Regions from separate parts of the Shewanella sp. cp20 genome, predicted to be linked through region 1. Evidence: predicted binding sites of a transcription regulator. Region 1 holds the regulator's gene; each other region holds the start of a gene.

Region 1 (3,411 bases):
CCAGCATCTGCAAGCGCCAAGGAGATACGCTACGAGCTGTCCAGCCGCACCCTGACACTGATCGGCGACGCCACCCTGGAACAGGAAGGCAGCCAGGTCACAGGCTCGCAGATCCGCTACAACATAGAGCAGCAACAGCTGATCGCCGAGAGCAGCGGCAAAGACAGAGTGATCACCATCATTCAGCCTGAGAACTATCAGGAGCAGATCCAGCCAGAACAGAAACCCGAACAGCCCAAACAGGAAAAACAATGACACACCTAACCTTGAAGGCGGAGAACCTCGCCAAGAGCTATAAGAGTCGTGCCGTTGTCCAAGACGTGAGCCTCACGGTCAAGACCGGGCAGATCGTCGGCCTGCTGGGGCCAAACGGCGCCGGCAAGACCACCACCTTCTACATGGTCGTCGGATTGGTGCAGAGCGACAAGGGCCGCATCTTTATTGACGATGACGACCTGACGCTGGATCCCATGCATCTGCGCGCCCGCAAGGGCATAGGTTATCTGCCTCAGGAAGCCAGCATCTTTCGTAAGCTCTCGGTACGCGACAACATCATGGCCGTGCTGCAGACCCGCAGCGACCTGAACAACGACGGCCGCGAAGAGGAACTGGAACACCTGCTGGAAGAGTTCCATATCACCCACATCCGTGACAGCCACGGCATGGCACTCTCTGGCGGTGAACGTCGCCGAGTAGAGATCGCCAGGGCGCTGGCCGCCAACCCTAAATTTATTCTTCTCGACGAGCCTTTCGCCGGGGTCGATCCCATCTCGGTCATCGACATCAAGAAGATCATCGAACAGCTCAAGAATCGTGGCCTGGGGGTGTTGATCACCGACCATAATGTGCGCGAAACACTAGATGTCTGTGAGAAAGCCTATATCGTCAGCCATGGTAATCTGATCGCCGAAGGCACACCCGCCGAAATCTTAGACAACCAGCAAGTACGAGCAGTGTACTTAGGTGAACAATTCAAGCTATAGTTAATCTTATAACGGGGCCACACAGAAAAACCTATCTTAGATTGTGGCCTTAGCGACTATTCGATATATTTGTCCGGCACATATAGCCAGAGCTTTCTCATTTTATAATTAGAAACAAGGGAATAGCAGTACGATGAAAGCGTCACTTCAGCTCAAAATGGGTCAGCATCTCACCATGACGCCCCAGCTACAACAGGCCATTCGTCTGTTGCAGTTGTCGTCATTAGAGTTGCAGCAGGAGATCCAGCAGGCATTAGAATCTAACCCGCTACTGGAGTTGGACGAAGAGCAGGAGAGCGCCAACGTCGAGCTGCAAGATGATGCCGTCAGCGACAACTTCGACACCAAGTACGACGACAAGATAGAGCTGGATTCGAGCCAGGATAATTCAGGTGTCGAGACCTCTGACGCCCTGACCCAGGACTCCATGCCAGACGAGCTACCGGTCGATACCACCTGGGACGAGGTCTATACCGCCTCGCCCAACTCCAGCTCGGGCGCCATGCGTGACGACGACATGCCTTTTCAGGGTGAAACCAGCGAAGGCCTGTATGAACACCTTGAATGGCAGAAGAACCTGACCCCCTTTTCCGATAACGATCTGGCCATCGCCACCGCCATCATAGATGCCATCGACGAGCGTGGTTACCTGACCCAGACCTGTGAAGATATTCTCGAGGCCATGGGCGATCCTGAGATCGAACTCGACGAGGTCGAGGCTGTTCTCAAGCGGGTACAACACTTCGATCCCATCGGCGTGGCGGCAAGGGATCTCAGCGAATGCCTGACGATTCAGCTCGCCCAATACAGCGACGACACGCCGCATATCGCCAATGCCCGCATGCTGATCAAGGAACATCTGGATCTCATCGCCGGCCGCGACTTCCGTCTGCTGATGCGCAAGACCAAACTCAAAGAAGATGACCTAAGAGATGCCATCGCCCTGATCCAGACACTCAACCCCCGTCCCGGCCTCGCCATCACCGCCAGCCGCGACGAGTATGTGATCCCGGATGTGACTGTCACCAAGAAGAAGGGACGCTGGGTGGTCGAGCTCAATCCCGACAGCATGCCCAAGATCAACGTCAATCAGCAGTATGCCGCCATGGCGCGCAGCACCAAGAGCCAGGCTGATGGCCAGTTTATTCGTGGCCACCTGCAGGAAGCCAAATGGTTCCTCAAGAGCCTGGAGAGCCGCAACGAGACCCTGCTCAAGGTGACCAACTGTATCGTCGACTTCCAACAAGGCTTCTTCGAATTTGGCGAAGAGGCGATGAAGCCCATGGTACTGAACGACATTGCCGAGGCGGTGGAGATGCACGAGTCCACCATCTCGCGTGTGACCACACAAAAATATATGCATACCCCGAGAGGGATCTTCGAACTCAAATACTTCTTCTCCAGTCACGTCGGTACCGACGATGGCGGAGAGTGCTCTTCAACAGCAATACGCGCCTTCATCAAGAAGCTGGTTGCTGCGGAAAACCAGAAAAAGCCATTGAGCGACAGCAAGATGGCTCAACTCTTGGCCGAACAGGGTATCAAGGTAGCTAGACGCACCATTGCCAAGTATCGCGAAGCGATGCTGATACCGCCGTCGAATCAGCGCAAGAGCTTATAAAACAAACCTGGAAACTGGAGGACTATCTTTATGCAAATAAACCTGACTGGGCACCATATCGAGATCACCCAATCTCTACGAAGCTACATCGAAGAGAAATTCACAAAGCTTGAACGTCATTTCGATCAGATCAATAATGTGCACGTTGTATTAAATGTCGAAAAGTTGCAACAGAAGGTTGAGGCAAAGTTACATCTCCGCGGCGGAGAAGTGTTCGCAACATCCGAACATGCGGACATGTATGCCGCGATAGACTCCCTGATTGACAAACTCGATCGTCAGGTCATTAAACACAAAGAGAAGCTTACTAAACATTAACGATGGAACTGAGTACCATCCTGCGGCCGGAGTGCACCACCTGCGCCACTCCGGGCAGTAAGAAAAAGGTACTGGAGCTTATCAGCGACTTAGCCGCTGTCCAGTACCCTACCCTCTCCTCTCAAGAAATTTTTGAAAGCCTTCTGGCTCGAGAGAAAATGGGCAGCACAGGTATAGGCAATGGTATCGCGATTCCTCACGGGCGGCTGACCAACATAGATCAACCCGTGGCCGTACTGGTTAAATGTGCTGAACCAATCGCATTCGATGCCATTGACAATCAGCCCGTCGATATCCTTTTTGCATTATTAGTGCCCGCAGATCAATGCGAGCAACATCTTAGCACCCTGGCCGCCATGGCCGAGAAGCTCAATGATAAGGCGATCATTAAGCAGCTAAGAAAGACCCAAGATGAATCCGAACTCTATCAGGTGATCACCCAATGAAATTGGTTTTGGTATCAGGACGCTCAGGATCGGGAAAATCCGT
Region 2 (3,411 bases), on a different contig from region 1:
CGACTCTCAGCAGCAGTTTAAGGCTAACGCAGCGGCGCTGAGCTCGGCGATCAACAATCTGGTGATGAACAGCATCGAGGCCGGTGCCAGTCAGATCTGGCTGAGTGCCCAGGATGAGGCTGATTCTATTGCCTTCGAGGTGATAGATAACGGTAAGGGGCTAGATGCTGGCATGCAGGAGAAGGTGTTAGAACCTTTCTTTACCACCAAGTCGCAAGGGACTGGCCTGGGCTTAGCCGTTGTGCAGACGGTTGTTGCCAATCATCGGGGCCGCCTGCAGCTCAATTGTATTGCGGGAAAGGGATGTCGCGCCTCGTTTAACCTGCCGGCTGTTGAGGCCGAATCTAGGCTGGAGGTAAGCCATGGCTGAAGCCAAGATATTACTCGTTGAAGATGACGCGGCGCTGCGCGAAGCCCTGGTGGATACCTTGTTGCTGGCACAGTATGAATGCGTCGATGTCGAATCGGCCGAGGCGGCTATCGTCGCGCTCAAGGGGCAGGATTTCGATATGGTGATCAGCGACGTGCAGATGGAGGGGATAGGCGGCCTTGGCCTGGTGAATTATCTTCAGCAGCATAATGCCCAGATCCCCATCCTATTGATGACGGCTTTTGCCACCATAGACTGTGCGGTCAGCGCCATTAAACTTGGCGCGGTGGACTATCTGGCGAAGCCTTTCGCGCCTGAGGTGTTACTTAATCAGGTGTCGCGTTATCTCAAACCTAAGCTAATCGAAGATCAACCTGTGGTCGCCGACGAACGCAGTCTGGCGCTCCTGGCGCTGGCGCAGAAGGTGGCCCAGTCCGACGCCTCCGTGATGATCATGGGGCCGAGCGGCTCGGGTAAAGAGGTGCTTGCCCGCTATATTCACCAACACAGTCAGCGGGCTGGTGAGCCCTTCGTGGCGATAAACTGCGCCGCGATCCCGGAAAATATGCTCGAAGCCACCCTGTTTGGTTATGAGAAGGGGGCCTTTACCGGCGCCTATCAGGCCTGTCCCGGCAAGTTTGAACAGGCCCAGGGAGGCACACTCTTGCTCGATGAGATCTCCGAGATGGATCTCGGGCTGCAGGCCAAGCTCCTCAGGGTATTGCAAGAGCGGGAAGTCGAGCGTCTCGGTGGCCGCAAGACCATCAAACTCGATGTGCGCGTGCTGGCGACCTCGAACCGTGACCTTAAGGCCATGGCAACCAAGGGCGATTTCAGGGAAGACCTCTACTATCGCATCAATGTGTTCCCGCTGACCTGGCCGGCGCTGCATCAACGCCCGGCAGATATCTTGCCGCTGGCGCGGCACTTAGTGTTGCGCCATACCAAGGCTGCCGGTTTAGCCGTGGCGCCAAGCCTAGATGAACAGGCGAGCAGGCGCCTATTGGGCCACAGGTGGCCGGGTAATGTGCGAGAGCTGGATAACGTGGTACAGCGCGCCCTCATCCTGCAAACTGGCGAATTTATCACGGCCAAGGATATCGTTATCGATACCCAGGATGTGATACTTGAGCCCATAGGTGAGAGCGAGAAAGCCAACGAGCCAGAAGGCCTGGGGGATGAACTTAAGGCTCAGGAGCATGTGATCATCTTAGAGACCCTCAATCAGTGTAACGGCAGCCGTAAACAGGTGGCCGAAAAACTGGGGATCAGTGCCCGCACCCTGAGATACAAGATGGCGCGCATGCGTGACATGGGGATTCAGATCCCGGCCTGATAGGTTGTGAGCCATATGGCCTAGCCCTGTCGCTGGGGCATACCTTTCATCATAAGCCGACACCCAGTAAATGTGGGTTTGTCGGCTTTTTCTATTTTTGGCAAACATATTGCATTGCTCTGAATGAGAATAGATTTCGTCAATTTCACGACGATAGCGGAGGCCAAGATGCAGATAGGTGCCAATTCATTACTGCAAGAGATGCAGACACTCACGGGCGAGATCAAGCCTAATGGGATCACACCTAATATCACTCAGCAGGTGGCTAACACCAGCGGCAGCGACTTTGGCAGCCTCTTGTCCGAGGCCGTAGGCAATGTCGGTGCGCTGCAGGCCACATCCTCCTCCTTACAGGCACGCCTGGACATGGGCGATACCCGAGTGACCCTGTCCGACACTGTGATTGCCAGAGAAAAGGCCAGTGTGGCATTTGAGGCCACGGTTCAGGTACGTAACAAGCTGGTGGAAGCCTACAAAGAGATCATGAGTATGCCTGTCTAGGCATGGATCCCCTAAAGATTAAGAAAGATAACGGCAGGTATTTATCGTGAGCACAGATATGGTAGTCGGAACTGGCGCTGGCACAACACAGGATATGGTGGCAGGCGGCGTACAAGAAGAACATAAGCCCAGCGGCGGAATGTTTGGCGGTGTCGACATGCTCAGGCAGATCACTATGATCCTGGCGCTGGCGATCTGTCTGGCACTGGCCGTCTTCGTCATGTTGTGGGCCCAGGAGCCCGAATACCGTCCGCTGGGTAAGATGGATACCCAGGAGATGGTGCAGGTTCTCGATGTGCTGGACAAGAACAAGGTCAACTATCAGATCGATGTCGATGTGTTAAAGGTGCCGGAAGATCAGTACCAAGACGTCAAGATGATGCTGAGCCGTGCCGGTATCGATAACTCGCCGAGTCGTGACGACTACCTGTCAAAAGACAGCGGCTTTGGCGTCAGCCAGCGCATGGAGGCCGCCAGACTCAAGAACAGCCAGGAGCAAAACCTGGCACGTACCATCGAAGAGTTAAAGAGCGTTAGCCGCGCCAAGGTGATCTTGGCCATTCCTAAAGAGAACGTATTTGCCCGCAATCGCTCTAAGCCTAGCGCGACCGTGGTGGTTAATACTCGTCGTGGCGGACTGGGTCAGGAAGAGGTCGATTCTATCGTGGATATCGTCGCCTCGGCGGTACACGGCCTCGAGCCGACTCGCGTCACGGTGACAGACTCTAACGGCCGCCTGTTAAACTCAGGCAGCCAAACCGCAGGTTCGGCGCGGGCGAGACGCGAGCTTGAGCTAGTTCAGCAGAAAGAAGCCGAATACCGCACCAAGATTGAATCGATTTTGATGCCGATCCTAGGGCCGGAGAACTTCACCGCCCAGGTCGACGTGAACATGGATTTTACCTCTGTCGAGCAGACCGCCAAGCGTTATAACCCGGATCTACCGGCCGTGCGCAGCGAGATGACGGTCGAGAACAACTCTACAGGTTCTAGCACTGGTGGCATTGCCGGCGCGCTGAGTAACCAACCGCCGATGGAAGCCAATATTCCTCAGCAAGCCACGGGGGCGAATTCGCAGGAGCAAAGCATGCCGGGTTCAAGCCACAAAGAGGCGACCCGTAACTATGAACTCGATACCACCATCAGCCACACTCGCCAGCAGGTGGGTGTCGTCAGACGGGTCAGCGTGTCTGTCGCCGTCGAC
Region 3 (3,411 bases), on a different contig from region 1:
GGGGAGGCCATAGAGGCCTGGAGTGGCATGATACTCCCGCTTGTGGTCATAGTCGTCGCACAGGGTTATAGCTGCGCGGCCCGGTTTAAGGCCAATCAGGCGCAGGCCGAAGCACAGCAACATATGCAGTCGAGCGCCGCCAAGGCGCAGGCGGGCGAGCAGCGCCTCGGGCAGGTGCTGACTCAGGCCAGTGAGGATGCCTCGGCCCTGTCGGGCGTCGCCACCGCGCTGGACACCCAGGCGTTGACACTTCATCGGCAGGTGACTCAGCTTAATGTGAACTGCGAATCTCAGGCCAGTGCCGCAGAGCAGATGAGTCAGCAGGTGTCGCAGATGACCCAAGACATGCGTCAATCTGAACAGTTTATGGAGGAGCTAAAGGGGCGTTGCCAATCTATCGATCGCCGGGCGGCCAATAGCGCCCAATCCTTAGAGGCGTCGACCAATGCGATTGCGGCGATACTGAAAAGCAATCAGGAGATCGTCTCGGTTGCCGATCTCATTACCTCTGTGGCGGAGCAAACGAATCTACTGGCGCTAAACGCGGCAATTGAGGCGGCCAGGGCCGGCGAGTATGGACGAGGCTTTGCCGTGGTGGCGGAACAAGTCAGGGAGCTGTCGGCTAAGAGTAACCGCTCTGCGATAGAGATACGTCAGCTGCTCGGCAACAGCCGTGACGAGGTGATTCAAGGACAAAGAGTGATAGAGCAGAGTGCGGAGGAGCTGACGCAGATCATCGACCAGATTGCCAGTGTGGTTCATGACGTTAATCAGCTGGCGGGGTTAATGACCCAGCAAGGAGAGGCGCTCACCCAGCTAAATAGTGCCAGCAGCGAGGTGGCCAGCAGTGTGGTGGGCACTAACCAAGTATCCGAATCGGTTGCTATTGAGGGCGAGCAGTTGGCCAGACGGGTTGAGCAGCTGCAGGCGTTAGCCAATAGCCTGACTAAGGTTGTTCACTGCCAGGCGGATTAGCATCTAAGGGTAGGGATGACCTACCCTAATCGCTAACTTTCAGTAGAAATCGCCCCCCATGGCGCGTTTGAGGGCCGCCTCTTCGAGTAACTCTTCCAGGCGACGTTTGACTTCGCGTCTGTGTTGCAGCTCACAGGCGGCCTTAGGGTTTTTAGGTGCTGTGATCGCTTCGATTTCAGCATCGTTCGGAATAACATCGAGTAACTGAGCCATATTGAAATCCTCGTCAAATAAAGTGCTTGAGCACTCATTTGGTGCTGCTTAGCACTGAGCCGCTTTAACATAAAGTTAACTGAGTCAAAGCGTTAGCTAGTTTAGCGTCCTAAGGCCTGGGCACATTAGCGAGCGCTAATGAGAAAAATAGCAGGGGATTTTCAATTTTTGTTTGATCGAGTTAACACATTTGTATTTGTCGATTTTCTCGACTAAATCGGAGGGCGTTGGTGAATGTGTTGACTTTAATTAATTGTTTTTAAATGGAATAGCGGCTGAACAATAGTGAGTTGCCAGCTAAATTAGTGGCAACTCATTTAAATTTAGATCACAAATCGAAACTATAGCTGTAGCCTACCAACACTTTCGGATCGTCACCGTCGAGGTCGGTATCGCTGACCAAGAAGGAGATGGTACCAAAGTCTGTCTCCTTATCCAGAGAGAGGGAGTAGTCGGCATAGTTGTCGGTATCGAACCAGGCGTTGACCACATCGCCGCTGGAGTAGCCATAGTGCGCCGAGAATGACAGGGTTTCCGACAGCGGGAAGCTAAAACCTGCGTTGATGTAGCTGAGATCTTTCTCATCGAAAGGATCGGCTGCCACATCGCTATCGGCATTGACTACCTGGGAATAGGCGAGACTAAACCACTTCCAACTTAGGGCCAGGGTGACTTCACCGAAGTCTATGCTCGAACCGCTGTCGGGATAGGCGTAGTAGAGATAGCTGATGTCATAGCCAAAATCTTCCCCCACGCTGCCCGCATAGCCGCCATAGAAGTCGATCTCGTAGCTGGTGTTGTCACCGAAATCCACATTAGAAGCCCATGTGCCTAAGTAGAGGCCGCTATCGTGTTCGAAGTCTATGCCGCCTTGAACCGCGGGTGCGTCTCCTGTCTGGGTGGCACCGCGCCACAAGTAGTTGGAGGTCGCACCAATGTTGCCCGTGACGCTAGCGCTGGCAGGTAAGGCCACCATCAAGGTGCCCGCGAGTAGGCTTAGGGTTCGCAATGCTTGTTTCATACTCATTCCTTCTTATTGGTCTATGGGAGCGGCCTTGCCTGTTGTTATGAGTATTGTCAGGCCGCGTACAAGCTATAGCGAAGAGTGTGCCAAATATTTATTAGTTATTTTTCAATTAGTTATTTTATTTTCGTCAGGGGTAGGCAAGCGATTGATTAAAAATGAGGCAGAGCATGCACTAGGAAGGTGCATAAAAAAACCTCCATGGCGGAGGTTTTTTCGACGGATTAAATACCGATTTAGTTTACGCTGTCTTTTAGCGTCTTACCGGCTTTAAACTTAGGTACTACAGCCGCTGGGATCTGAATTTCTTTGCCCGTCTGTGGGTTGCGGCCTGTACGTGCTGCACGGCTAGTGGTCTCGAAAGAACCAAAACCTACAATAGAGATTTTTTCGCCGTTCTTCATCGCTTCCGCTACCGTTTCTTCGAAAGACTTTAAGGCGCGAGCAGCTTCAGCTTTAGTGAGTTCAGCGCTTTCCGCTATTTTTGCAACAAGTTCAGTTTTATTCATTTGGATAGTCTCTTCTTTCCGTAGATTTAGTAATACCAATTACATTAGATACTTGCAATTGCTGGACTTAACATGCCACAAGCATCCCTATAATGAAAGCGGTTTTATGCGCCCAAAGGGTGCTTTCAGTCAAATTCAGTAAAAATTTACCTTAGTGGCAGCAAAAAGCGGCCGATATTTCCCACTCTTGGCTTGAAAGGCTCACCAGACAAGGCTTGGGCCTTATTTTGCTGATTTGCCTGGGGGATTATTTAAGCCTCGCGTTTATCGCTCGTTTGCGCCGCTTGTGGCAGATACTGTTTCATGCTCTTAGAGAAGGCCATATACCACTGAAAACTCAAGAGTATGGTGATCACCAGGGCGATAGCCCAGATAGGCAGTTCCTGTCCACGCACCACCACCTTAACGTCTTCAGGGGTGATCTGATAGGCGATCACCGCTGTGGCTCCAAGCGCCGTGAACCCCAGGGTTTGTATGCCAATATAGATCTTCAGTACCAGGCTAGCCCAGTTGGTGCGTGCGATCAGCCCGATCAGCACAGGGATCACGCCCAGGGTAAAGAGATCGAGTGTCTGGCTGTCTAACGCGCGCCAGCCGGCGAGAATGGCGATAACGATATAGAGGGCGATCAGTAGCAGTATGCTGGGAGTCGGTCGGTTCATCTTGGCTCTTGGGTGAATGATTTGCCCC
Region 4 (3,411 bases), on a different contig from region 1:
AAGTTTTGCGCCTTACCCTTGGGGAAGTATCTCGGGGTGATGGCCGTAGGAAAACGCAGGCTAAACTCGCCATCTTGATAGCGCACCTGCTGTTGATAGGCGATCTCAACGACCAACGCCTCTCCCGGCCCTAGGTTCGCCACCTCAGAGGTAAAGATATTGGGTCTTTGCTGGCTCACCAGGCTCGCCTTCTTGCCCTCTACTTTGGCCTGCTCGAAGGTTTGTCTGGCCACCTCCTTGGGCTGGATCTCACCGACGATCACCCGCTGACCAATATGCAACTTAAGGCTGTCGACCGCCGCATCATGGGGGAGCGGGAACTGATAGCGGCCATTAAGCCAGTGGGCAGTGTCGTTGACAAACACCTGCTTCACCGACACCCGGTTGATCCAGCCGGAGATGTTCATCTGCACCTGGGTATCCACCGCTAGCGCCGTCGCCGGCAGGCCACTGCCCAATTGAACGCCATTTAGACGATACTCGAGCACGCCCTGCCCCAGAGTAGGTTCGTCGGCTGCCGGCAGGTCAAAATGATGCAGCTGCTCGTCAAATCTGGCGCCATGCACATTAGGTTCCGATAGCTGACTCATGCGCCCAAAGGCAGGCGCCGCCGAGCCGAGCGCAGTAACACTTAACACCAAGGCGGCAAGTACCAGACGCTGGCGAGAAAAAAACGCCCCCCTCGGGGGGCAAAGGTCGGTCTGGTTCATCCTGAGATACGGGCGTGGCAACATCTTATTTCTCCTTTTACGCGTTGCTTCATGGTGCAAAATCTAGTTTGAAGCCAGGGCGGTATCGCCAGGCAGCAACTTGATGGTCACGCGGCGATCGAAGAAATCATTTTCGAAGCTCTGTTCATCCTTAACCGGTGCGCTGGCACCATAGGCTTTGGCATCGAGCCTGGCCTCATCCACGCCTTTAGCTACCAGGTAACTTCTTACCTCGGCGACGCGCTGCTCAGACAACGCCTGGTTGTAGCTGCTGTCGCCGCGTCTATCGGCGTAACCAGTCAGATCCAGCTTGAGCTGGGGCGAGATTGCCATGGCATCGGCCACCTCATCGAGCTGCCCCTTAAAGTGAGGCTCGACGGTCGAAGATCCTGTCTTAAACTGCACGTTGAGGCCTAGGGCCAGCTCTTCCAGGCGAGTGCCCTGATGTTGTCTGAGCTGAGCCAGTTCTACCTTGGCTCTTGATACTCCTGCTGCACCGTCAGCAGCGCCTCGTTTTGCTGCTTGAGCGCCATCAGGCGACTCTCCTTCTCGGCTAATGCGGCCTGCTGCTGCTTGATCTCGCTGTCGTTGGCCACCGTCTGGCCTATCATGCCACCGGTAAAGGCGCCGATAATCGCGCCCACAGGGCCGGCTACCACGGCGCCCAGCACTATGCCTGAGCCGACACCGATAAGCGCCTCTTCATCAGTCGAGCTGCTGTTTGTCGTTTGCGTCGCTTGAGTTGCGGGGGCAGCGAAAGCCATTGAGCTGCCAAATAATGAAACACTGATTAATGCGGCGATGATCTGCTTCTTCATGGGAAAATCCTCAAGTTGACATGGATGGGTTTAATCAGAACCTTGTGGTTCCTGTCGATGAGGTCATTAAACATGAGTGAAATGGCAAGTCAGGGGTACAAAAATGACGATGCGCAGACCAAATGTGGCAAGAAAATGGCATTTGCCCCGGGCCACTTTTCTCCCCGGTATTTTGCTGTATAGTCACACTCCAGAAACACTAAGCTGTAATGGATGGATCATGAAGCGTATTGCAATAGTTGAAGATGAGGCGGCTATCCGCGAGAACTACAAAGAGGTGCTGCAACAGCAAGGCTACTTTGTGCAGGCGTACGCTAATCGCCCCAGCGCCATGGAGGCCTTCAACACTCGTCTGCCTGACTTAGCGATCATCGATATCGGCCTGGAAGATGAGATAGACGGAGGCTTTACCCTGTGCCAGTCGCTCAGGGCCATGTCGAACACTTTGCCTATCATCTTTTTGACCGCCAGAGACAGTGACTTCGACACCGTCTGCGGCCTGAGACTGGGCGCCGACGACTACCTGAGCAAAGACGTCAGCTTCCCCCATCTGATCGCACGCCTGGCCGCGCTATTTAGGCGCTCGGACATCCAAAATGGCGCCAATCCGCAAGATGGCATGATAGAGCACGGTAACCTGACCATAGATGTCAACCGCATTCAGGTCTACTGGAAACAGCAGCCTATCGAACTGACGGTCACCGAATTTTGGATGGTGCACGCCCTGGCCAAGCGCCCCGGCCACGTGCGTAGCCGCCAGGCATTGATGCAAGATGCCAAGATCTATGTAGATGACAGCACCATCACCTCCCATGTGAAGCGGATCCGCAAGAAATTTATCAGCCAAGACCCTGAGTTCGATTGCATCGATACCGTCTACGGCATGGGCTACCGCTGGGATACCCAAGACTAAGCATGTTTAATCTGCCCATCGGCCTGCGCACTAAGGTCGCCATACTCTCTCTCTTCCTGCTCTGCCTGCCCTGGCTTGGCTACCAATATGTGTGGGAGATGGAAAAATACCTGCGCCACGGTCAGGAGAAGACCCTGGAGGGCACGACCCAGGCGCTAGCCACCGCCCTGCATGAACGCCCTAAGCTGTTCGACAAGCAGGCGAGTTTTCTGTCACAGGTCAAGAAGGGACGGGATCTCTACGCCTACCCGTTAACCGGCCCTATCCATCTGGACGGCAAGCTGGGCGAATGGGCCGATAATCGTCACCGCGCCCTGACCTACGGCGCCGACCATCAGCTGTTTAAGGCCGATGACGGCAAGCCGCTCAACATCCGTTTTACCCACATGGTGGGTAAGTACGCCGGTTACCTCTATGGTTATTTCGAGGTGACAGATCCTAAGGTGATCTACCGCGGCACCAACAGCCTGCGCATCGACAACAACGATCATCTGGCCATCGCCACCCTGGCGCCCGATGGCCAATTTCGCCGCTATATCGTGGCCACCATACGCGACGGCTGGATCAGCGCCTTCGAGCTTCCCGCCGATCCCCGTAAGTCACAGCCGGTCACCCCAGAGGTGCGCATCCAGGGCAAGTGGCTAAAAACCGACAAAGGCTACAATATCGAGCTGAGGATGCCGCTGGAGATGGTGGGCAGCAAGCTGGGCTTTGCCATCGTCGATGTCAACGACAGGAAGAAACGTCATGTCGAGGCGATAGTCGGCACCTCGGCCACAGATGATGTCAGCAAGCTAGGTACAGTGCTCGTGCCCTCGCCTGAGATCGAGAGCATCATCAAGGGGATGAGCCATAACAGCTCACGGATCTGGGTGGTGGACCGCCACGGCCGGGTATTGGCAAAGTCGGGCGACATCTACAGCAGCACCAACGTGTGGGCGCAGACGGCGACCGAGCAGACGCCGGATAC

What was found. Region 1 encodes sigma-54, which starts transcription at its own class of promoters, with help from an activator protein. Its sites were predicted from a motif close to GTTGGCACGNNNNTNGNNT; they were not measured.
Region 2: the regulator sigma-54 is predicted to act here: its motif matches at 1,803-1,821, upstream of fliE (flagellar hook-basal body complex protein FliE).
Region 3: the regulator sigma-54 is predicted to act here: its motif matches at 2,285-2,303, upstream of DB48_RS13965 (TorF family putative porin).
Region 4: the regulator sigma-54 is predicted to act here: its motif matches at 1,652-1,670, upstream of pdsR (proteobacterial dedicated sortase system response regulator).

Annotation. Positions count from the first base shown of each region.
Region 1 is NZ_JPII01000026.1:4,717-8,127, reverse strand. It holds gene lptA (lipopolysaccharide transport periplasmic protein LptA) at 1-255, shown strand, start outside; gene lptB (LPS export ABC transporter ATP-binding protein) at 252-983, shown strand; gene DB48_RS08850 (RNA polymerase factor sigma-54) at 1,117-2,604, shown strand; gene hpf (ribosome hibernation promoting factor) at 2,635-2,922, shown strand; gene ptsN (PTS IIA-like nitrogen regulatory protein PtsN) at 2,925-3,368, shown strand; gene rapZ (RNase adapter RapZ) at 3,365-3,411, shown strand, end outside.
Region 2 is NZ_JPII01000030.1:73,545-76,955, forward strand. It holds gene DB48_RS12660 (sensor histidine kinase) at 1-370, shown strand, start outside; gene DB48_RS12665 (sigma-54-dependent transcriptional regulator) at 363-1,706, shown strand; gene fliE (flagellar hook-basal body complex protein FliE) at 1,875-2,207, shown strand; gene fliF (flagellar basal-body MS-ring/collar protein FliF) at 2,266-3,411, shown strand, end outside.
Region 3 is NZ_JPII01000042.1:67,772-71,182, forward strand. It holds gene DB48_RS13960 (methyl-accepting chemotaxis protein) at 1-975, shown strand, start outside; gene DB48_RS20305 (hypothetical protein) at 1,015-1,188, opposite strand; gene DB48_RS13965 (TorF family putative porin) at 1,517-2,209, opposite strand; gene DB48_RS13970 (HU family DNA-binding protein) at 2,449-2,721, opposite strand; gene DB48_RS13975 (hypothetical protein) at 2,973-3,383, opposite strand.
Region 4 is NZ_JPII01000048.1:293,645-297,055, forward strand. It holds gene DB48_RS17190 (marine proteobacterial sortase target protein) at 1-734, opposite strand, end outside; gene pdsO (sortase-associated OmpA-like protein PdsO) at 774-1,268, opposite strand; gene DB48_RS20575 (YMGG-like glycine zipper-containing protein) at 1,178-1,528, opposite strand; gene pdsR (proteobacterial dedicated sortase system response regulator) at 1,749-2,441, shown strand; gene pdsS (proteobacterial dedicated sortase system histidine kinase) at 2,444-3,411, shown strand, end outside.